Regions from separate parts of the Streptomyces sp. NPDC005281 genome, predicted to be linked through region 1. Evidence: riboswitches for the same ligand, from Rfam matches in the RefSeq annotation. Region 1 holds a riboswitch; each other region holds the start of a gene.

The links. A riboswitch is a leader RNA that binds a small molecule or an ion and turns the genes downstream of it on or off. The one in region 1 is predicted to bind cyclic di-AMP.
Region 2: another riboswitch for cyclic di-AMP. It lies ahead of ABZV42_RS35045 (transglycosylase SLT domain-containing protein); the one in region 1 lies ahead of ABZV42_RS09420 (LysM peptidoglycan-binding domain-containing M23 family metallopeptidase).
Region 3: another riboswitch for cyclic di-AMP. It lies ahead of ABZV42_RS14095 (peptidoglycan DD-metalloendopeptidase family protein); the one in region 1 lies ahead of ABZV42_RS09420 (LysM peptidoglycan-binding domain-containing M23 family metallopeptidase).
Region 4: another riboswitch for cyclic di-AMP. It lies ahead of ABZV42_RS22745 (NlpC/P60 family protein); the one in region 1 lies ahead of ABZV42_RS09420 (LysM peptidoglycan-binding domain-containing M23 family metallopeptidase).

The regions. Positions count from the first base shown of each region.
Region 1 covers NZ_JBEXGX010000005.1:106,212-111,158, forward strand. The annotation lists gene ABZV42_RS09410 (TetR family transcriptional regulator C-terminal domain-containing protein) at 199-819, shown strand; gene ABZV42_RS09415 (SGNH/GDSL hydrolase family protein) at 1,166-1,951, opposite strand; gene ABZV42_RS09420 (LysM peptidoglycan-binding domain-containing M23 family metallopeptidase) at 2,255-3,178, opposite strand; cyclic di-AMP (ydaO/yuaA leader) riboswitch at 3,183-3,340, opposite strand; gene ABZV42_RS09425 (tyrosine-protein phosphatase) at 3,981-4,778, shown strand; gene ABZV42_RS09430 (DUF6126 family protein) at 4,818-4,934, opposite strand.
Region 2 covers NZ_JBEXGX010000035.1:43,817-48,763, reverse strand. The annotation lists gene ABZV42_RS35050 (CocE/NonD family hydrolase) at 1-1,583, shown strand, start outside; cyclic di-AMP (ydaO/yuaA leader) riboswitch at 2,114-2,269, shown strand; gene ABZV42_RS35045 (transglycosylase SLT domain-containing protein) at 2,273-3,055, shown strand; gene ABZV42_RS35040 (Cof-type HAD-IIB family hydrolase) at 3,269-4,078, opposite strand; gene fahA (fumarylacetoacetase) at 4,826-4,947, shown strand, end outside.
Region 3 covers NZ_JBEXGX010000008.1:157,100-162,046, reverse strand. The annotation lists gene ABZV42_RS14105 (pitrilysin family protein) at 1-152, shown strand, start outside; gene ABZV42_RS14100 (pitrilysin family protein) at 149-1,537, shown strand; cyclic di-AMP (ydaO/yuaA leader) riboswitch at 1,752-1,908, shown strand; gene ABZV42_RS14095 (peptidoglycan DD-metalloendopeptidase family protein) at 1,921-2,688, shown strand; gene ABZV42_RS14090 (GntR family transcriptional regulator) at 2,884-3,576, shown strand; gene ABZV42_RS14085 (HPr family phosphocarrier protein) at 3,819-4,100, opposite strand; gene ABZV42_RS14080 (GNAT family N-acetyltransferase) at 4,277-4,947, shown strand, end outside.
Region 4 covers NZ_JBEXGX010000016.1:46,221-51,167, forward strand. The annotation lists gene ABZV42_RS22740 (tellurite resistance/C4-dicarboxylate transporter family protein) at 1-629, opposite strand, end outside; gene ABZV42_RS22745 (NlpC/P60 family protein) at 896-2,080, opposite strand; cyclic di-AMP (ydaO/yuaA leader) riboswitch at 2,088-2,257, opposite strand; gene pcrA (DNA helicase PcrA) at 2,551-4,947, shown strand, end outside.

The sequences.
Region 1 (4,947 bases):
GAGGCATCAAAGGCCGGGTACACCAAAGGCATCCGCCCGGAGTCCACGCGACCGCCACCACAAACGCCAAGACCGCCCACCGATCTACACAGAGGCCTTCTCGAGCCAGGGTTGCCGAAGGCATCGCGATCCGCTCGAACAGACTGAAGGAATGGACCTCCTACAGCACTGCCCTCAGCAAGGGATTAGGGTTGCCGCGTGGCGAGAGTCCGGTTGAGCGTGGCGGAGCGGCGTGAGGAATTGCTGCGGGCCGCCGTCGAACAGATCGAGGCACGGGGCGTGGCGGCGGTACGGATCGCCGACGTGGCCTCTTCCCTCGGCGTGAGCAACGCGCTGGTGCTGTACCACTTCTCCACGAAGGAGAAGCTGGTCGCCGCCGCGTTCACCTACGCCGCCGAGGACGACCTCGCCCATCTGCGCAAGCTGCTCGGCCGCCGTACGACGGCACTGCGACGCCTTCGGACCGCCGTGCGCTGGTACGCCCCGACGGGGCAGGCCAAGGGCTGGCGTCTGTGGATCGAGGGGTGGGCAGTCGCCCTGCGCGAGCCCGCGCTGCGCGAGGTCACCCGCGATCTCGACCGGCAGTGGAAGGCCGCGATGACCGAGGTGATCGCGGAGGGCGTGGCCGCCGGCGAGTTCCGGTGCCCGGACCCCGCTGGTTCGGCCCTCCGGCTCACGGCGCTGCTCGACGGACTGGCCGTCCAGATGACGGCGTACACCGGAGCGGTGTCACGGGCGCGGACCCAGGAGTGGGTCGACGAAGCCCTCGCCCGCGAACTGGGCCTGGAGCGCGCCGCGTTGATGGCTGCGGTGCGATAGCCGCGGAAGGCGCGACGCCGTCCGGCCCCGCTCCCCGTGTTCCACTTCGCCCGCTCCGATTCCCGCCTCGCCGTACGACGGACTTCCCCGGTCTCGCCGGGAGGGACCGGTTCCCATGATCCGCCCCTGGGCCGGCCACGGCGTCAGGCACTGGTCCCGGGCCACCGGGTCGCACACCGCCGGCACCGGTCCCGAGCCGCGGGGCGGTCACAGCGGCCGGCACCGGACCGGTCCCCGACTCCAGGTCGGCCACGGTGGCAGGCGCCGGACTCGGGGCCCAGGTCGCACGGAGGCCGGCGCCGACCCGGCCGGGCAGGTCTCCCCCTCCGGCCGGACCGGTCCCGAATCAGGCCACCGACTCGATGCGCAGCTTGATGTCGTCGGGCGAGAGGGTCCCCTTGGCCGCCACGTGGTCGCCCGAGGACTCCCCGCGCAGCCGCCGTCCGATCCACGGGACCAGATACTCGCGCGCCCACTGGATGTTGTCGCGACGCACCTCCAGCGTGCCGCGCGGCGGGAGGGGCGGCCAGGGCTGGTCCGGGTCGGCCGGCACCTCGAAGCCGAGTAGCTGTCCGGCACGGAGCGCCACCCGGGTGTGCCCCTCGGGAGAGAGGTGCAGCCGGTCGCCGTCCCAGGCACGCCGGTCCTGGATCGTCTTCAGGGACCAGAGGTCGAGGACGGGACAGCCGTAGCGGTCCGCGATGGCCCGCACATGTCCGTTGTAGGTGGCGATCTTGCCGCGCAGGTGCTTGAGCACGGGGACGCCACGGGTGTCGAAGCCGGTGGTCACCATCACGGTGCCCACGGCGGAGGTGAGATCGGCGACCGCGCGCTCGAAGCGCTCCGCGACCTCGTCGGGGTCGGTGCCGGGGCGGATGATGTCATTGCCGCCGGCGCTGAACGAGACCAGGTCCGGGCCGAGTTCCTTGGCCCTCTGGAGCTGGGACTCGACGATCTGGTCGAGCAGTTTGCCGCGCACGGCGAGGTTGGTGTAGTCGAAATCGCCTTCGGGCCTGCGGTCCGCGAGAAGTACCGCGAACCGGTCGGCCCAGCCGACGAACGCTCCGTCGGGCCCAGGGTCGCCGACGCCCTCGGTGAAGCTGTCCCCCACCGCCACGTACGACCCGATCACCGATCTGTTGTCACTCTTCGAATCGTCTGCCACATCGAGCATGATTAACCCTTCGATGTGAGCTACGCGACCGTAGGGAAGGGTTGACGGGCGGTGAGATAAGCCACTCGCCAAGCGTTGGTCAACTCCGGAATAAGGCTCGCGGCAAGGACGTTGAAGCAGCGATCGCTCAGATGCCCCGAAAACCCGATCTCTCAGGTGCCCCGGAAACCGGTGCCGCGGGAACACCGAAGGCCGGACCCAGGGGATCATGGGGTCCGGCCTTCGGAGATCGTCCTGCCGTCAGGAGCAGGAAGTCGGGCGTCAGCCCACGGCGACACCGTGCGAGCGCAGGTACGCCACCGGGTCGACGTCGGAGCCGTAGTCGGGCGTGGTGCGGATCTCGAAGTGCAGGTGCGGTCCGGTCACGTTGCCTGTCGCGCCGGAGAGGCCGATCTGCTGCCCCTCGGTCACGGTCTGCCCCGCCGAGACGGACAGCGACGACATGTGGGCGTACTGGGAGTACTTGCCGTCGGCGTGCTGGATGACGACCTGGTTGCCGTAGGCGCCGCCCCAGCCCGCGGAGACGACAGTGCCCGCGGCGATGGACTTGATCGTGGTGCCGGTCGGGACCACGAAGTCCACGCCCGTGTGGTAACCGCTGGACCACATGCTGCCCGGCACCTTGTAGCCGGTGCCGATGCTGCTGCTGTCGACCGGCAGGGTGTAGCCGGAGGAGCTGCTGGTGGAAGCGGTGCCGGAGGAGGCGGCCGTGTCGGCGGCCGGGGTCGCCGCGGACGTCGTGGCGGTCGTCGTGGCGGACGCCGTCGAGGCCGTCGTCGAGGCCCTAGTCCGGGTGGCCGAGTGGGCGACGGTGGCGGCCTTCTTGCCGAGCGACAGCTTCAGACCGGGGTGGATCAGCGACGGGTCGCTGCCGATGGCCGAGTGGTTGTCGGAGTAGATCTTCTTCCAACCGCCGCTGACGTTCTGCTCGTCGGCGATCTTCGAGAGGTAGTCACCGGACCTCACCGCGTACGTCTTCGTGGTGGCGGCCTTGACGGTCTTCTCGGCGGGGGCGGCGGTCGCGGCCCGCTCGACGTGCTGTGCGACGGTGGCCTGGGTCGCGGCGTGGGCGCCCGTGGCTCCCATCAGAGGCAGCGCGAGTGCGGCGCCACCGGTTCCGGCCACGGCGATCGAGCGGGTGAAACGCAGGGACTTGGGACGGCGGTGCTTACCCTTCGCGGGCATGGCGATTTCCTCTCCGGCGCCTGCGGGGTGAGCTGTCGGGTGCGGGCTGGAGATGCCCGGCCGCGCTGCTGCGCGGCTGTACCCCTAGCCTGTTCCGGGAACCGGACCAGGCACGGAACCTGTGGGTCCCCCGCTCCTGCCATGTACGGGTGAGTGTGCGGATTCCGGGCGGCGGCAGGATTGGGCGTCCGTCCGGATTGAGGCAGAACGTAAGCGAGATGAGAGCGCGTCGACAACTATGTGCGGTTTCTGTGCGCTCGCCTTTCTTGATCCATGCGGAAATCGCCGTCACCCTCCGTGGAATGACGATCTTCCGGACATCTCAACCCGCCCGTAATGGCGGGGCGTTGAGAATCGACGACGACAACGCATCGTCACGAATATGACGCTCCTCACGCGACTCGCCCCAGTGCGCCTTATTCCAGGGCCAGTTGTAATGAAGGTGCTTAATCGGACAGAACGGTCAGATGTGACGTGGACGGATATCCGGCACATCTGGATCTCCGTGCGGAATGACGCGCAAATCACCGATCGTGCGAATGCCGCATTTGGGAACAATTCGTCACGGAATCCTCGAGGTGGGGGCGTGCGGTGGATCACTCGATTCGTTCGAACGCGCATCCGGCAGCGCGGAGCCGTGCAGCGAGACCATCAAGGGGTCCCGTCCGCGAGGCGGTGCCTGTGGACAACTCATTGCCCGAGGAACCCATGTCGTATCGTCGAGAGCGCGAGCCGGTACAACTGCCGACGAGCGACGCCGAGTCCAGTCCGGCGACGCCGGAGGCCAATGGGAGGAGCCCCCGTGACGCAGCAGATCCCGTCGACCGAGCCCGAGCTCGGCGGAGTGCGCAACTTCCGCGACGTGGGCGGACTGCCCACCGCGGACGGCCGGCGCGTGCGCTACGGGCAGCTGTTCCGCAGCGGCCACCTGGCACACGCCACGGAGGAGGACGCCGCGTTCCTCTCCTCCCTGGGACTCCACACGATCTTCGACTTCCGCAATGCCGCGGACCAGAAGCTGGAGGGCCCGGACGTCGAACTGCCGGGCGTGCGGAACATGAACCTCCCGCTGACCGACCCGGCGGACGGCAGCGAGTTCTGGAAGATGGTCCGCGAAGGCGATCTCGACCAGCTGCGCGCGCTCCTCGGTGACGGCAAGGCCGCGAACCGGATGATCAACTCCTACCGCGCCATAATCAAGGAGCGAACGGCCGAGCACTCCCAGGTGCTGCACGCCCTGGCCGACGACAGTGTTCCCGCGCTGATGCACTGCGCCGCGGGCAAGGACCGCGCCGGACTGTCCATCGCGGTCACCCTGCTCGCCCTCGGCGTCGAGCGCGAGGCGATCGTGGCCGACTACCTGGAGTCGAACGCCGCGCACCGCCGTTACAAGGTGCACCGCAACAGCTCCTCGACCGGGGCCTACTCCCCCGAGGTGATGGACCTGCTCAGCCCCCTGTTCGACGCGCGCGCCGAGTACCTGACAGCCGCGTTCGAGACGATCGAGGAGACCTGGGGCGACGTCGAGGTCTATCTGGAGCAGGGGCTGGGGCTGACGCCGGAGCTGCGGGAGCGCCTGCGCGCGCGACTCCTGGACTGAGCCGCGCGCCGGACCGGTCCCGGCGCCGGGACCGGGTCGCTACTGGTTCTGCGCGCCGAGCGTGAAGAGCAGGTAGATGAAGGCCGCGAACAGGTGGCCGACGGCGACGTAGATGATCAGCCGCACCCACAGGGCGCGCGGGAACTTGTCCTCCATGGAACGGCGGCGT
Region 2 (4,947 bases), on a different contig from region 1:
TCAAGGCGATCGTCACGGTCTGCTCGACCGACGACCTCTATGACAACGACGTGCACCATGCGGGAGGTTCCGTCCTCGCCGTCGACACGCACGCCCGGTCGGCCGCACTGCTCGCCTCCGCCGCCCGGCCGCCGGACCCCGCGCACGTGGGCGAGGGGATGTGGCGGGACATGTGGGAGAAGCGGCTGGAGGCGGTCACCCCCTCCGCCCACACCTGGCTGGCGCACCAGACCAGGGACGCGTACTGGCGCCACGGCAGTGTCCGCGAGGAGTACGGAGCGATCCGCGCGGCGGTCCTCGCGGTCGGCGGATGGCACGACCCGCACCGCGACACGGTGCTGCGCCTGGTGCGGAACCTGCCGCCGGACCGCGTACGAGGTCTCATCGGCCCCTGGTCCCGCCACTACCCCGACCGGGACCTGCCGCCCGGACCGGCGATCGGCTTCCTCCAGGAGACGCTGCGCTGGTGGGACCACTGGCTCAAGGACAAGGAGACGGACGCGCTCTCCGTCCCCCTGCTGCGCTCGTACGTGATGGACGCGCATCCTCCGGCGACCGTGTACGCGCGGATCCCCGGCCGCTGGGTGGGCGACCCCGCCTGGCCCTCACCCTCGGTGACCCCGGTCGCGTACGCGCTCCAGGGCACCCCGGTGCCGGTGCGGTCCCCGCAGCACACGGGGGTCGACGCGGGCCGCCTCTTCCCCTTGGGCGACGACGGCGACCTGCCGCCGGACCAGCGGGAGGAGGACGCGCGGTCGGCCTGCTTCGAGTTCCAGGTGACGGAGGAGACCTGGGTGCTGGGCCGCCCCCGGGTCAATCTGCGGCTGACGTCCGCGTCACCCAGGGGGCAGGTGATCGCCCGGCTCTGCGATGTGGCGCCGGACGGAGCGTCCACGCTGGTCACCCGGGGCGCCCTGAACCTGTCGGCGCGCCAGGGCCCCGAACAGGCTGTGCCCTGGAAACCGGGCACCGCGGAGAACGTGGTGCTCGACCTGAACGCCATCGGCTACGCGTTCCCGGCAGGCCACCGCATCCGGCTGGGCGTCTCCTCCGCGTACTGGCCCTGGATCTGGCCCCAGCCGGGCTCGGAGGCGGGCTTCACCCTGGAGCCGATCGGCAGCGTCCTCGAACTCCCGGTACGGACACGGGAGTCGGACCCCTCGATCACCTTCGGGGAGCCGGAGGAGTACGAACCCCTCGGCGTGACCGTCTCCGAGACCCTGGACGAGTCCCGGCCGCGGCGCCTGGTCCTGCGCGACGTGGCCGCGGAGACCTGGCGCCTGGAGACCGACCCGGGCCACGGCGGCACCCACGTCCATCCCGACGGCCTCGAATACACGGAGGAGGCCCGGGAGACGTACACGATCGACTCACCGGACCCGCTGTCCGCCGGCGCCCGCTCGGCGTGGTCGATCCGGCTGCACCGCCCGGACCTGCCGTGGGACGCCCGAGTCGAGACGGTCTCCGCACTCACCTGCGACGCGCGGGACTTCATCACGACCGACGAACTCGTCTGCAAGGACGGCGGCGAGGTCGTCTTCCACCGGACCTGGGAGAAGAGAATCCCGCGCACGGCCGGCTGACCGAGCCGACACGAGCCACAGGCAAGGGAGTTCGCGTTCCCTCGCTCGCGTGCACACCGAACGCCGTTGAAAAGAGCCGCACTTCACCTGGCGTCCGCCTGGGTTCGGCTCGCTTCCGGCCGGCGGTCCCGCCCGGACGGCTCGGGCCCCGGACGGGGCCCGCCCCGACGTGTCCCACGCCACAATTCCCGTCGCGTCAGGGGCCGATCGGCCCCCTCCGAAGAGCCCGCCGGCGCTCACCGACCCACGCCTGATGCCCGATTTACCCCTCATGCCGCCTTAATGCTCTTTGGTCTCGTGAGTTGAGTCACCGGCGTGCCGCACCGCCGCCGCGCACCGTTCTCGACCCAACCCCTTCGCCAAAGGCAAGTTGAGGATCCAATTCCGGCACAATCGGACTTTTTACCCTCGCCTTAACCAGGCGAAAGCGATCTTCGCGGTCAAATCTCGTCTTGTTTCGGACATGTGCTCTCGCATACGTTCTGGTCGACCCCGGGCGGATCGCCGAATCCTGCCGCCGCCCGGCAACCCATCGACCCACGCCACGGCAGGAGCGGGGGAACCACAGGTAAGCCGCCGATCCGTACATACCGGACCGGCTTGGGGTGAAGCCGCGCTCACAGCGCGGCCGGGCATCTCCCGCCCGAACCCGACAGCTCACCTCGCAGGCGTCGGAGAGGAAATTCGCCATGCCCGTACGAGCCAAGCACCGTCGCATGAAGACCAACGTCATCACCCGGGGCATGATCGCCGCCGGAACGGGCGGCATCGCCCTCGCCCTTCCGCTCGTGAGCGCGACCGGCGCCAGCGCCGCCACTCCGGCGCAGGCCCCCCAGGTCGCGAAGACCGCCCACACCGCGGTGGTCCCCAACGTGCAGCTCGTCACCTACAAGGTGGTCGCCGGCGACACCCTGTCCAAGGTGGCGCAGAAGTACCCCAAGAGCGGCGGCTGGAAGAAGCTGTACACGGCGAACCGCGCGGTCATCGGCGACAACCCCGCCCTGATCCGTCCGGGCCTGAAGCTGACCGTCGGCACGAAGTCGCTGGGGTCGACGACCGTCCGCACCACGGCGAAGACCACCGCCACCGCCACCGCCGCCGTCGCCAAGTCCAAGGTGACCACCGCCACCCAGGCCTCCGTCAAGTCGTACAGCAACAACCTCGACGGCTGGATCAAGCAGTCCCTGGACGTCATGGCCAAGGCGGGCATCCCCGGCAGCTACGACGGCATCTACCGCAACGTGATGCGCGAGTCCTCCGGCAACCCCAACGCCATCAACAACTGGGACTCCAACGCCGCCGCGGGCATCCCCTCCAAGGGCCTGCTCCAGGTCATCGACCCCACGTTCCAGGCGTACCACGTCTCGGGCACGTCGATGAACATCTACGACCCGGTCGCGAACATCACCGCCGCCTGCAACTACGCGGCCAAGACCTACGGCTCCATCGACAACGTCAACGGCGCCTACTGATCCACCCCGCACCCCCGTTTCTCACCGCACCCGCCGACGGCGCCTTCTCGGACCGTCGGCGGGTGCGGTTGCGTCGTGGCCCGGCGCGCGTGTCGGACGCGTCGCCGGGCGGGCGACGACGCGCACCGGCGGAGTGCGGGCTGACGGGTGTGCGCGGGCAGGCGCGCGAACAGGTGCGCGCGGGCAAGCGTGCGGGCGGGTGCGGCGGTGGCGCTAGAAGCCGAAGAGGCGCTCCAGGACCACCGCGATTCCGTCGTCCTCGTTCGACAACGTGACCTCGTCGGCCACCGCCTTCAGTTCCGGATGCGCGTTGGCCATCGCCACACCTCGGGCCGCCCAGTCGAACATCGGGATGTCATTGGGCATGTCACCGAAGGCCAGCGTCGCGCACGGGGTGAGACCGAGGTGCGCCGCGGCGAGAGCGAGGCCCGTCGCCTTGGTCACCCCGCATGGCTGGAGTTCGACGGTGCCGGGCCCGGACATGGTCACCGTCGCCAGCGAACCGACCACTCCCCGTGCCGCTGACGCCAACTCGTCGTCGGACAGGGACGGGTGGCGCAGCAGCACCTTGCTGATCGGCTCCGCCCAGAGGTTGTCCCGGCGTGGCACCCGCACCGCCGGCAGTGTCGGATGCGGCATGACGTACCCCGGCTCGATGAGCGTCAGCCCGTCCACCCCGTCCTGGTCGACCGCCGCGTACAGCATCCCGACCTCCGCCTCGATCTTGCCGAGCGCCGTCTCCGCCAGCTCTCTGTCCAGGGTCACCGACCACAGCATGCGGTCGGTGCCGGCGTCGTAGAGCTGCGCCCCCTGCCCGCACACCGCCAGTCCCTCGCCGCCGAGTTCATCGAGAAGCGGGCGCACACGCGGTGCGGGTCGGCCCGTGACCACGAGATGGCGGGCACCTGCCCGGGTCACGTTCGCCAACGCGGCGCGTGACCGGTCGGAGAGTGTGTCGTCGCCGCGCAGCAGCGTTCCGTCCAGGTCAGTGGCGATGAGTGAATATGCAGTCGGAGCGGCCATGATCCGAAGAATACGGATCCGACGACTCATCGGCCCGGCGTGAACCGGACGACGTCCGGTATCCCGTCAGCAACGCCGTTCACCGCACGGCGGTAAGCGCGTTGCGACCGATTCGGATCACCCAGGCTCCGCTTCCGCCCACACCGACTTTCCCGAACACGACCGACCACAACACCCCAACGCCCCCTGCATGAAGGGCAACCAGCACCTCTGCCTCGACAACACCCAGGCAGGGCAGCCGATTTCACGGTCCCGCACTCGCCGAACCGCCCGGCCGGAGTCGGACTCCACCCCGCCTGCGAGGCACGTCACGGGCCCGGCGAGACCGCCGCGAGCAGTCCGGAACAGCACGGCTCAGGACACGAGCGAACAGCACGCCCCGGAACCCGAGCCGTACATCAAGGGCCGGGAACCGACGAGCCGTACCGAGCACCCGATTTCGGCGCACCACCGCTCACGGGCCGCCCGGCACGGGCCCGGTACCTGTGCCGGTGTCTGTGCCGGTGGCGGTAGCGGCGGTGGCGGTGGCGATGTCTGGGCCGGTGCCGAACGGAGCCCAATGCGACGGTTTCCGAGAGGCGTCGAGCCGGAATCGCCGCGTCCGATATGGCCAATTCGGACATTGCAAACCCTTTAGGCCCTGCCGCAGCGGGGTCCCTCCCCCGTAACGTGTGCCCCGACCACATGAAACACGTGGAACGCATGGATCACATGGCGAGTACGAACCCGAAAGCGAGGCACCAACCGATGCCCCCCTTCGATGTCCCCGAGGGCGATCCCTTCGGCCCGCACAACCTGCCGTACGGCGTATTCTCCCTGACCGACCAGGCCGGCGACCCCGAGCGGCGCGTCGGCATACGGCTCGGCGA
Region 3 (4,947 bases), on a different contig from region 1:
TCCTCGACGTCACGGCTGATGAGGTCCGGGAGGCCGCCAAGGCCCGCCTGCGCCCCGACAACCGCGCGGTGCTCGTCTACGAGCCGACCACCGCCCAAGCCGCGGACGCGGCTGACTCCGCCGACGAGACCGACGAGGAGGCGGCGAAGTGACCGAGCTCGCCACCATGGACTTCCACCCGCAGCCCGAGGCGGGCCGGCCGAAGCCGTGGGCGTTCCCCGCCCCCGAGCGCGGCACCCTGGACAACGGTCTGACCGTGCTGCGCTGCCACCGCCCCGGCCAGCAGGTCGTCGCCGTCGAGGTGAACCTCGCCGCGCCGCTGGACGCCGAGCCCGCGGGCCTGGACGGCATCGCCACGATCATGGCGCGCGCCTTCTCCGAGGGCACCGACAAGCACTCGGCCGAGGACTTCGCCGCCGAACTGGAGCGCTGCGGCGCCACGCTCGACGCGCACGCCGACCACCCCGGCGTACGCCTGTCGCTCGAAGTGCCCGTCTCGCGCCTGGCCAAGGCCCTCGGCCTGCTCGCCGACGCCCTGCGGGCCCCCGCGTTCGCGGACAGCGAGGTCGAGCGGCTGGTGACCAACCGGCTGGACGAGATCCCGCACGAGACGGCCAATCCCGCCCGTCGCGCGGCCAAGGAGCTCTCCAAGGAGCTGTTCCCGGCGAGCGCGCGCATGGCACGCCCGCGCCAGGGCACCGAGGAGACCGTCCGGAACATCGACTCGTCGGCCGTACGCGGCTTCTACGAGAAGCACGTGCGCCCCGCCACGGCCACCGCCGTCGTCGTCGGCGACCTGACCGATGTCGAGCTCGACGAGCTGCTCGCCGACACGCTCGGCTCCTGGACGGGCTCGTTCGCCGAACCGCTTCCCGTGCCGCCGGTGAGCGCCGACGACACCGGCCGCGTGATCGTCGTCGACCGCCCCGGCGCCGTCCAGACGCAGCTGCTCATCGGCCGGGTGGGTGCCGACCGGCACGACCGTGTGTGGGCCGCCCAGGTCCTCGGCACGTACTGCCTCGGCGGGACCCTCACCTCGCGCCTCGACCGCGTCCTGCGCGAGGAGAAGGGCTACACCTACGGCGTGCGGGCGTTCGGGCAGGTCCTGCGCTCCGCGCCGGACGGCACGGGCGCCGCGATGCTCGCCATCAGCGGCTCGATCGACACCCCCAACACCGGTCCGGCGCTCGACGACCTGTGGAAGGTGCTGCGCACCCTCGCCGCCGAGGGGCTGACCGACCAGGAGCGCGACGTCGCCGTGCAGAACCTGGTGGGTGTCGCACCCCTCAAGTTCGAGACGGCGGCGGCCGTCGCGAGCACACTCGCCGACCAGGTCGAGCAGCACCTGCCGGACGACTATCAGGCGACGCTCTACCGGCAACTGGCCGCCACCGGCACGGTGGAGGCCACCGCGGCCGCCGTGAGCGCCTTCCCGACGGACCGTCTGGTGACCGTCCTGGTCGGCGACGCGGCGCAGATCGCGGAGCCGGTCAGGGCTCTCGGAATCGGTGAAGTCACCGTGGTGGCCGCCGAGTAGAACCCGTGCGCCCCGGGAGGGCCCTGACGGCTGAGGAGCCGTCAGGGCCCTCCCTTTTTCGCCACAGCCCCCAAGATGTCCGCATTCGTATGCTGGTTGCCCTTCTGCCCTGTGGGATGCGTTACAAAAATCGTGATCCGTTTGTTGTTCGAAAGAGGCCCCGTCTAGCGTCGGGGCGGCTGTTCGTCATGCAGTGCGCCGCGCCCGCGGCACCGGACAGTCATCGCCGAGTCCCCGTGACGCGAGTCAGGGGAGCCGGGGACCCACGCAGTCCCTGGGGTGAATCGGACGCCCTCTTCGGAGGGAGTCCGTAGGAGACCTTCCTGCTCCGAACCCGTCAGCTAACCCGGTAGGCGAGAGGGAAGGAAAGGATCAGCCCCTACATGGCGTTCACCTGTGGCACCGGCAAGCATCGTCGTACGAGCAGCCGGGTGCACAGCACCACCACGACCGCCGTCGGGGTCGCGGCGCTCACCACCACCGGCGTGATCGGAACCCTGGCCGCCCCCGCGTTCGCCGCGGAAGCCTCCGTCGAGCAGACCGGGCTGACCCAGGCCGTCACCCTCAACGACACGGTCGCCGACCAGATCGACGCCCAGGCCTTCGCGCAGCAGCGCGCCGCCGACGAGGCCGCCGCGCGCAAGCAGGCCGAGCAGACCGCGCGCAAGCAGGCCGCGGAGCAGGCCGCGAAGCTTCGTGAGACCAAGGAGCGCGCCGCCCGCGAGGCCGAGCGAAAGCGCCTGAACACCTTCGTCATGCCGATCACCGGTTCGTACGTCTCCACCGGCTACAAGGCCAGCAGCAGCCTCTGGTCCTCCGGCAGCCACACCGGCGTCGACTTCCACGCCGCGTCCGGCACCTCGGTCCACGTCGTCGGCGCCGGCACGGTCGTCACGGCCGGCTGGGGCGGCGCCTACGGCAATCAAGTCGTGATCAAGATGCACGACGGCACGTACACCATGTACGGCCACCTGTCGTCCATCGGGGTGTCCGTGGGGCAGACAGTCACCCCTGGGCAGCAGATCGGCCTCTCCGGGGACACCGGCAACACCACGGGACCGCACCTCCACTTCGAGGCCCGTACGACCGCGGAGTACGGCTCGGACATCGACCCGGTCGCGTACCTGCGCTCGCACGGCGTCAACGTCTGACGACCGCTTCGCGGCTTCTTCACCGCTTTCGATGCCCCGGCTCACCGAGCCGGGGCATCATCGTTTCCGCGGCCGTCTGTCCAAAAAATATCCATGGATTCCGGCCTGCCATCGGAAATTCAGGCTTCCTGCAATAGAGTCACTGAAGAAGCGTCAATGGACGGCGTTTCACGGGGATTAAAGCGGAGGTCGGTCATGCGTATTCCGGCGCACTCGGTGTGCACGGCGATCCGTGACGACATCGTCGCGGGTGTCTACGAGCGCGGCGGCCGGCTCACCGAGGAACTGCTGGCGCGGCGGTACGGCGTCTCGCGCGTCCCCGTGCGCGAGGCTCTGCGCACGCTCGAGGCCGAGGGCTTCGTGGTCACCCGCCGGCACGCGGGCGCGTGTGTCGCGGAGCCCACCGAGCAGGAGGCGGCGGACCTCCTGGAGATGCGCATGCTGCTGGAGCCGCTGGGCGCCGCGAGGGCCGCGCAGCGGCGCACGGAGGCCCATCTCAAGGTGCTGCGCGGCCTGGTCAGGCTGGGGCAGGAGCGTTCCAGGCGAGGCCACAGCGAGGATCTGCGCTCGCTGGGCGGCTGGTTCCACGAAACGCTCGCGCAGGCGTCCGGCAGTTCCGCCCTGACCTCCGCGCTCGCCCAGCTGCGCCACAAGATCGCCTGGATGTACTCGGTGGAGGCGCCGGCCGATCCCGCGGAGTCCTGGGCGGAGCACGGCGGCATCGTGGACGCGGTGGCCCGCGGCGACAGCGAGCGGGCCCGCGCGATCACGGCCCTGCACGCCGAGCGTGCCACGACCGCGCACCGGCTCCGATTTCCCGGCGGCGAACGGCCGGACCGTGTGAGAAGTTCGCAACATCCCGTAAACATGATGGGCCTGCGTCATTAACACGGACGCCGTATACAAAGAGAGATAATTTGCGGGGCTCAATTTCGGTGCCCTTTTATTTGTGTGTCCGGATTCCTTCCTGTCTCCGGAATTCCGGCACACGACATTCTCGTACCCGCGCCGCGAGGGGCCCGGCGGGGCACCCGGGGGAATCGCCGAGCGGGGTACGGAAACGGCTGAGCCGCGCCACCCGGAGAGGGGGCGCGGCTCAGCCGCATGCGTCCTGATGCCTTGTGGGCGGCTCAGACGGTCTCGGGGAGCTCGTCGAGCCCCTCGGCGACCAGCCTCGCCAGACGGTCGAGAGCGGCCTCCGCGCCCTCGGAGTCCGACGAGAGGACGATCTCCTCGCCGCCCTGGGCGCCGAGGCCGAGGACCGCGAGCATGGAGGCCGCGTTGACGGGGTCTCCACCGGCCTTGGCGATCGTCAGGGGGACGCCGGAGGCCGTGGCCGCCCGGACGAAGATGGAGGCGGGGCGGGCGTGGAGGCCCTCGGTCCAGCCGACGTTGACGCGGCGCTCAGCCATGTGATGCTGCCCTTCGGGTGTTCAGGGTTGTCTAGACCAGTGTTCCATATCGTGAGGCATGCCCGGACGGTCCCGGGTCCCGCCCTGCCGCGGTGTCGGTCAAACGCCCGTTCCGACGCCCGTCACCCTCAGACTGCCTCGCGCCGTTGTCGTACGCGAGCCGTACTCTGGGCCCCATGCAGACCTCGTCGGACCGGCACGAGTACCCAGCCCACTGGGAGGCCGACGTGGTGCTGCGCGACGGCGGCACCGCGCGCATCAGGCCCATCACCGTGGACGACGCCGAACGACTGGTCAGCTTCTACGAGCAGGTGTCGGACGAGTCGAAGTACTACCGCTTCTTCGCGCCCTATCCGCGGCTGTCCGCCAAGGACGTCCGCCGCTTCACCCACCACGACTTCGTGGACCGGGTGGGCCTCGCGGCCACGGTGGGCGGCGAGTTCATCGCCACCGTCCGCTACGACCGGATCAACGCGGACGGCATGCCCGCCTCCGCGCCCGCCGACGAGGCCGAGGTCGCCTTCCTCGTCCAGGACGCCCACCAGGGCCGCGGCGTCGCCTCCGCGCTGCTCGAACACATCGCCGCGGTGGCCCGCGAGCGCGCCATCCGCCGCTTCGCCGCCGAGGTGCTGCCCGCCAACAACAAGATGATCAAGGTGTTCACGGACGCCGGATACACCCAGAAGCGCAGCTTCGAGGACGGCGTCGTCCGCCTGGAGTTCGACCTCGAACCCACCGACCGCTCCCTCGCCGTGCAGCGCGCGCGTGAGCAGCGTGCCGAGGCCCGCTCGGTACAGCGACTGCTTGCTCCCGGTTCCGTCGCCGTCATCGGCGCCGGGCGCACACC
Region 4 (4,947 bases), on a different contig from region 1:
AGCGCCGAGATCGCGAGCGCGCCACCCGCCACCCAGTGGTCCCCGGCCCCCTTCTTCACCTCCCACAGGTCGAAGTGCGCGAAGCACACTCCGTAGCAGACGATCCCGAGCCAGAACAGCACCATCGCGGCGTGCGCGAGCCAGTCCGGGCCCACGGCGGTGGCGATGGTCGAGGCGAGAACCGAGAGCCCCTGTGTGGCCACGCAGACGAGGAAGACGCCTCCCGCCATGCGGCGCCGCCAATGCCGTACGACGGCCACGAGCAGGATCGGCCAGAGCACGGCCGACAGCGCGAGCAGGGCCTCGGCGAGCACCTGCCATCCCAGCAGGGAGAACCGGGTGCCGAGTACGGTGGTCGCCGCGACGGCGGTGAGGCCGGGAGGTGTGCCGGCCTGCCGCGTCCATTGCTCCCGGTCGTCCGCCAGGCGGACGAGGAAGTCCGCGGCGAGCCCGAGCCAGGCCAGCGAGGCGAGGACCAGCGCGATCCGGGAGAGGGTCTCGTAGCCGGTCAGGTGCAGCCCGACCGAGATGATGCCGGTGGCCATGACGGCGGCCCCCGCGGCGGGCGGCCGCCCCGCCCACCAGGTGCGGAACGAGGACGTGTCCGGCATGTCCGGTGTTTCAGGCATGCGCCCGATGCTAGGGCCTGTCCTGCGGATCAGACCGGAGGAAGCCCCGGCGCCGTGCGGACGCGGGTGGGCGGGCCGAGCCCCGCGTCCTTGGCCTGGTCCGGAGGACCGGCGCCGGGGCATCCGGAGGACCGGCGCCTGGCATCCGGACCGGTCGCGGGCGAGCGTGCGTGAGCGGCCGCGGAGGGGCGGGGCGGGGCGAGCGCGCGGGGCACGCGCGCGGGCCTCTCGGCTCCCGCGAGCGCGCCCCGTGGAGAGGTCCCGGCCTACCCGGGGCGCACCACGCTGTGGATGATCGACGTGCCGCCGTAGTAGATCGACTCCTCGCGGACGTACGCTCCCGGCTTCGGCGCGTGGATCATCATGCCGTCGCCTATGTAGAGGCCGACGTGGCTGATGTCGTCGTAGAAGAAGACGAGGTCGCCGGGACGGGCGTCGGCGAGGGGGACCGTCGTGCCGGCGTTCACCTGGTCGTAGGTGACACGCGGCAGGCTGACGCCGGCGGCCTTCCACGCGGCCTGGGTCAGGCCCGAGCAGTCGTAGGAGTCAGGGCCGGTGGCGCCCCAGACGTACGGCTTGCCGACCTGCGCGCGGGCGAACGCGAGCGCCTTGGCCGCCTTCGCCGTGTACGAGGAGTCCGTGTCCGCCGATCCCGTCGCCGACCCGGCGGAGGACCCGGTCGCCGAGCCGGATGCCGAACCGGTCGAGGTGCCCGAAGACTGCTTCCGGGCGGCCTTCTCGGCGGCGGCCTGCTGCCGTGCCAGTTCCGCCGCCTTGGCCGCGGCCTGCTCCTGCTTCTTCTTCTCGATCGCCGCCAGCCGTGCCTTGTCCTCGGCGTTCAGCTTCGAGAGCAGGTCGCGGGCCTCGGTGAGCTTCCGCTGCACCGCGGCCTTGGAGGTCTTGAGTTCCTTCTGCGTGGCGGTCAGCGACTCCAGGCTCCGGGTGGCCTCCGCCCGCTTTTTGGTGGTGGCGGCCTGCTCGGTGATGTAGTCGTCGACGGACGCCTTCTGGCGGGACGTCAGGCGGCTCATCAACTGGGTCTGGTCGAAATAGTCCTGCGGGTTGTCCGCGAGCAGGAGGGTCGCGGTGTCGGGCGCGGCGGCCCCGGTGCGGTACTGCGCCGCGGCGAACGAACCCAGTTCCTCGCGAGCGGTGTTGAGCTTCTCGGTGCGCTGGGCGACGTCGTCCAGCAGGGTGTCGACGCGCTTGCGCTGCTCGGCGGTCTTCTCCCGGGTCGCGTTGTACTTGTTCGTGGCCGTCTCGGCCTGGTGGTAGAGGTCGTCGACCTTCTTGGAGACTTCTTCGATGCGGGGCCTGGGTTCGGCCGAGGGGGCCGCGTTGGCGGTCTGGGAGAGCAGGGCCACGGAGGTGAGGGCCGCCGTGGCGAGGGCCGGGGTCCGTATGCCTGCGATGCGCGTACCCGAAGGACGCGATTTGCGGTGCGACGCCAAGAGAGGCGACTCCTTCCGTCATCCGCCTGCCGAGTTAGCTGTCGGGTTCGGGCGGGTGGTTCCGGAAGGTTGCCCTACGGTCCTTGCCCCACAAGGCGGTTGGACCGATTCACCCCAAGGTCGGTGGGTCCCCGGCTCCGGCGGCCTCGCGGCGTACGGAATCGGCGGAGGCCGCTCGGCCCGGCGACGTTCGCCGGTTGTGGTCGAGTGGCCTTCCGGCACGCTAGCCAACCGGTGTGGCCCATGTGAAGGTTGATGTGCGATATGCCCGATACATTTTCGTGACCTTGGCCGCACCCGCCGCATTCCGCGTGCCAATCGCGCCAATCCGACCACTTTGCCCTCGGCTTGACCTTCGGTGATCGATCGATCGCACATGGTCATGGTCCGGGAGAGTCCTGTCACGACTGCCCGTCGAGTTCTCCGGGTGGCGGCGGGCTGTCGGTGGGGCGGCCTAGACTCGGAGAGCGATGAGCAGCCTCTTTGACGACAGCTTCCTGGCGAACCTCAAGCCCTCCGCGGCCCACGAGGAAGAACACCCGCCGCCGCCCGAGGACGATCACGTACCGGAGCAGGTTCCGGACGATCTGTTCGGCGGGAAGTTCGACATGCCGCCGAACCGGGACGCGTACTACCGCGACGGCGCCCCCAGGCCCGCCGTGGACCCGGCGGCCCTGCTGGACGGACTGAACGAGAACCAGCGCGCCGCCGTGGTCCACTCCGGCTCCCCGCTGCTCATCGTGGCCGGCGCCGGCTCCGGCAAGACCCGGGTGCTCACCCACCGGATCGCGCATCTGCTCGGCGAGCGGAGCGTTCACCCCGGCCAGATCCTCGCGATCACCTTCACGAACAAGGCCGCGGGCGAGATGAAGGAGCGCGTCGAGGCGCTCGTCGGCCCCCGTGCCAACGCGATGTGGGTGATGACCTTCCACAGCGCCTGCGTCCGCATCCTGCGCCGCGAGAGCAAGAGGCTCGGTTTCACCTCCTCGTTCTCGATCTACGACGCCGCCGACTCCAAGCGGCTGATGGCGCTCGTCTGCCGTGATCTCGACCTCGACCCGAAGCGTTTCCCGCCGAAGTCGTTCAGCGCCAAGATCTCGAACCTGAAGAACGAGCTGATCGACGAGGAGGACTTCGCCGCCCAGGCCACCGACGGCTTCGAGAAGACCCTCGCCCAGGCGTACGCGATGTACCAGTCGCGGCTGCGCGAGGCCAACGCGCTCGACTTCGACGACCTGATCATGACCACGGTCAACCTGCTGCGCGCCTTCCCGGACGTCGCCGAGCACTACCGCCGCCGCTTCCGGCACGTCCTGGTCGACGAGTACCAGGACACCAACCACGCGCAGTACTCGCTGGTCCGGGAGCTCGTGGGCACCTCCGAGCACCCCGTGGACGTACCGCCCGGCGAGTTCGACCTGCCCCCGGCCGAGCTGTGTGTCGTGGGTGACGCGGACCAGTCGATCTACGCCTTCCGTGGCGCGACCATCCGCAACATCCTCCAGTTCGAGGAGAACTACCCGAACGCGACGACGATCCTCCTGGAGCAGAACTACCGCTCCACGCAGACGATCCTGTCCGCCGCCAACGCGGTCATCGAGCGCAACGAGTCCCGTCGCCCCAAGAACCTGTGGACCAACGCGGGCGCCGGCTCGAACATCACGGGCTACGTCGCGGACACCGAGCACGACGAGGCCCAGTTCATCGCCGAAGAGATAGACCGTCTCACCGACGCGGGCGACGCCAGGGCCGGCGACGTCGCGGTCTTCTACCGTACGAACGCGCAGTCCCGTGTCTTCGAAGAGATCTTCATCCGCGTCGGCCTGCCCTACAAGGTCGTCGGCGGCGTCCGCTTCTACGAGCGCAAGGAGGTCCGGGACGTCCTGGCGTACCTCAGGGTGCTTTCCAACCCCGAGGACTCCGTCCCGATGCGCCGCATCCTGAACGTGCCCAAGCGCGGGATCGGCGACCGCGCCGAGGCGATGATCGACGCCCTGTCGCAGCGCGAGAAGATCAGCTTCCCGCAGGCGCTGCGCCGCGTCGACGAGGCGTACGGCATGGCCGCGCGCTCCACGAACGCGGTCAAGCGGTTCAACACGCTGATGGAGGACCTCCGTACGATCGTCGAGTCCGGCGCGGGCCCGGCGACCATCCTGGAGGCCGTCCTCGAACGCACCGGCTATCTCGCCGAGTTGCAGGCTTCGACCGACCCCCAGGACGAGACCCGGATCGAGAACCTCCAGGAACTCGCCGCCGTGGCCCTGGAGTTCGAGCAGGAGACCGGCGAGGGCGAGAACCCGGGCGGACTCTCCGCGTTCCTGGAGCGGGTCGCGCTCGTCGCCGACTCCGACCAGATCCCGGACGAGGAGGACGGCAACGGCGTCATCACCCTGATGACCCTGCACACCGCCAAGGGCCTCGAATTCCCCGTGGTCTTCCTGACCGGCATGGAGGACGGCGTCTTCCCGCACATGCGCGCGCTCGGACAGGCCAAGGAACTGGAGGAGGAGCGGCGCCTGGCCTACGTCGGCATCACACGCGCGCGGGAGCGGCTCTACCTCACCCGCTCCTCGATGCGCAGCGCGTGGGGACAGCCCTCGTACAACCCGCCCTCCCGCTTCCTGGAGGAGATCCCGGCGACCCATCTGGACTGGAAGCGGACGGGGGCGACGGCGCCCATGTCCACCGGTCCGGTCTCCGGTATCGCCGCCTCCCTCTCGTCCTCGCGTTCGCGGTCCGCGGCCTCGGGTGCCTCGGGCTTCGCCACCCGGCGCGGTGCGACCGAGAAGCCGGTGGTCTCGCTGACCGTCGGGGACCGGGTCACGCACGACCAGTTCGGCCTCGGCACCGTCGTCGGGGTGAAGGGG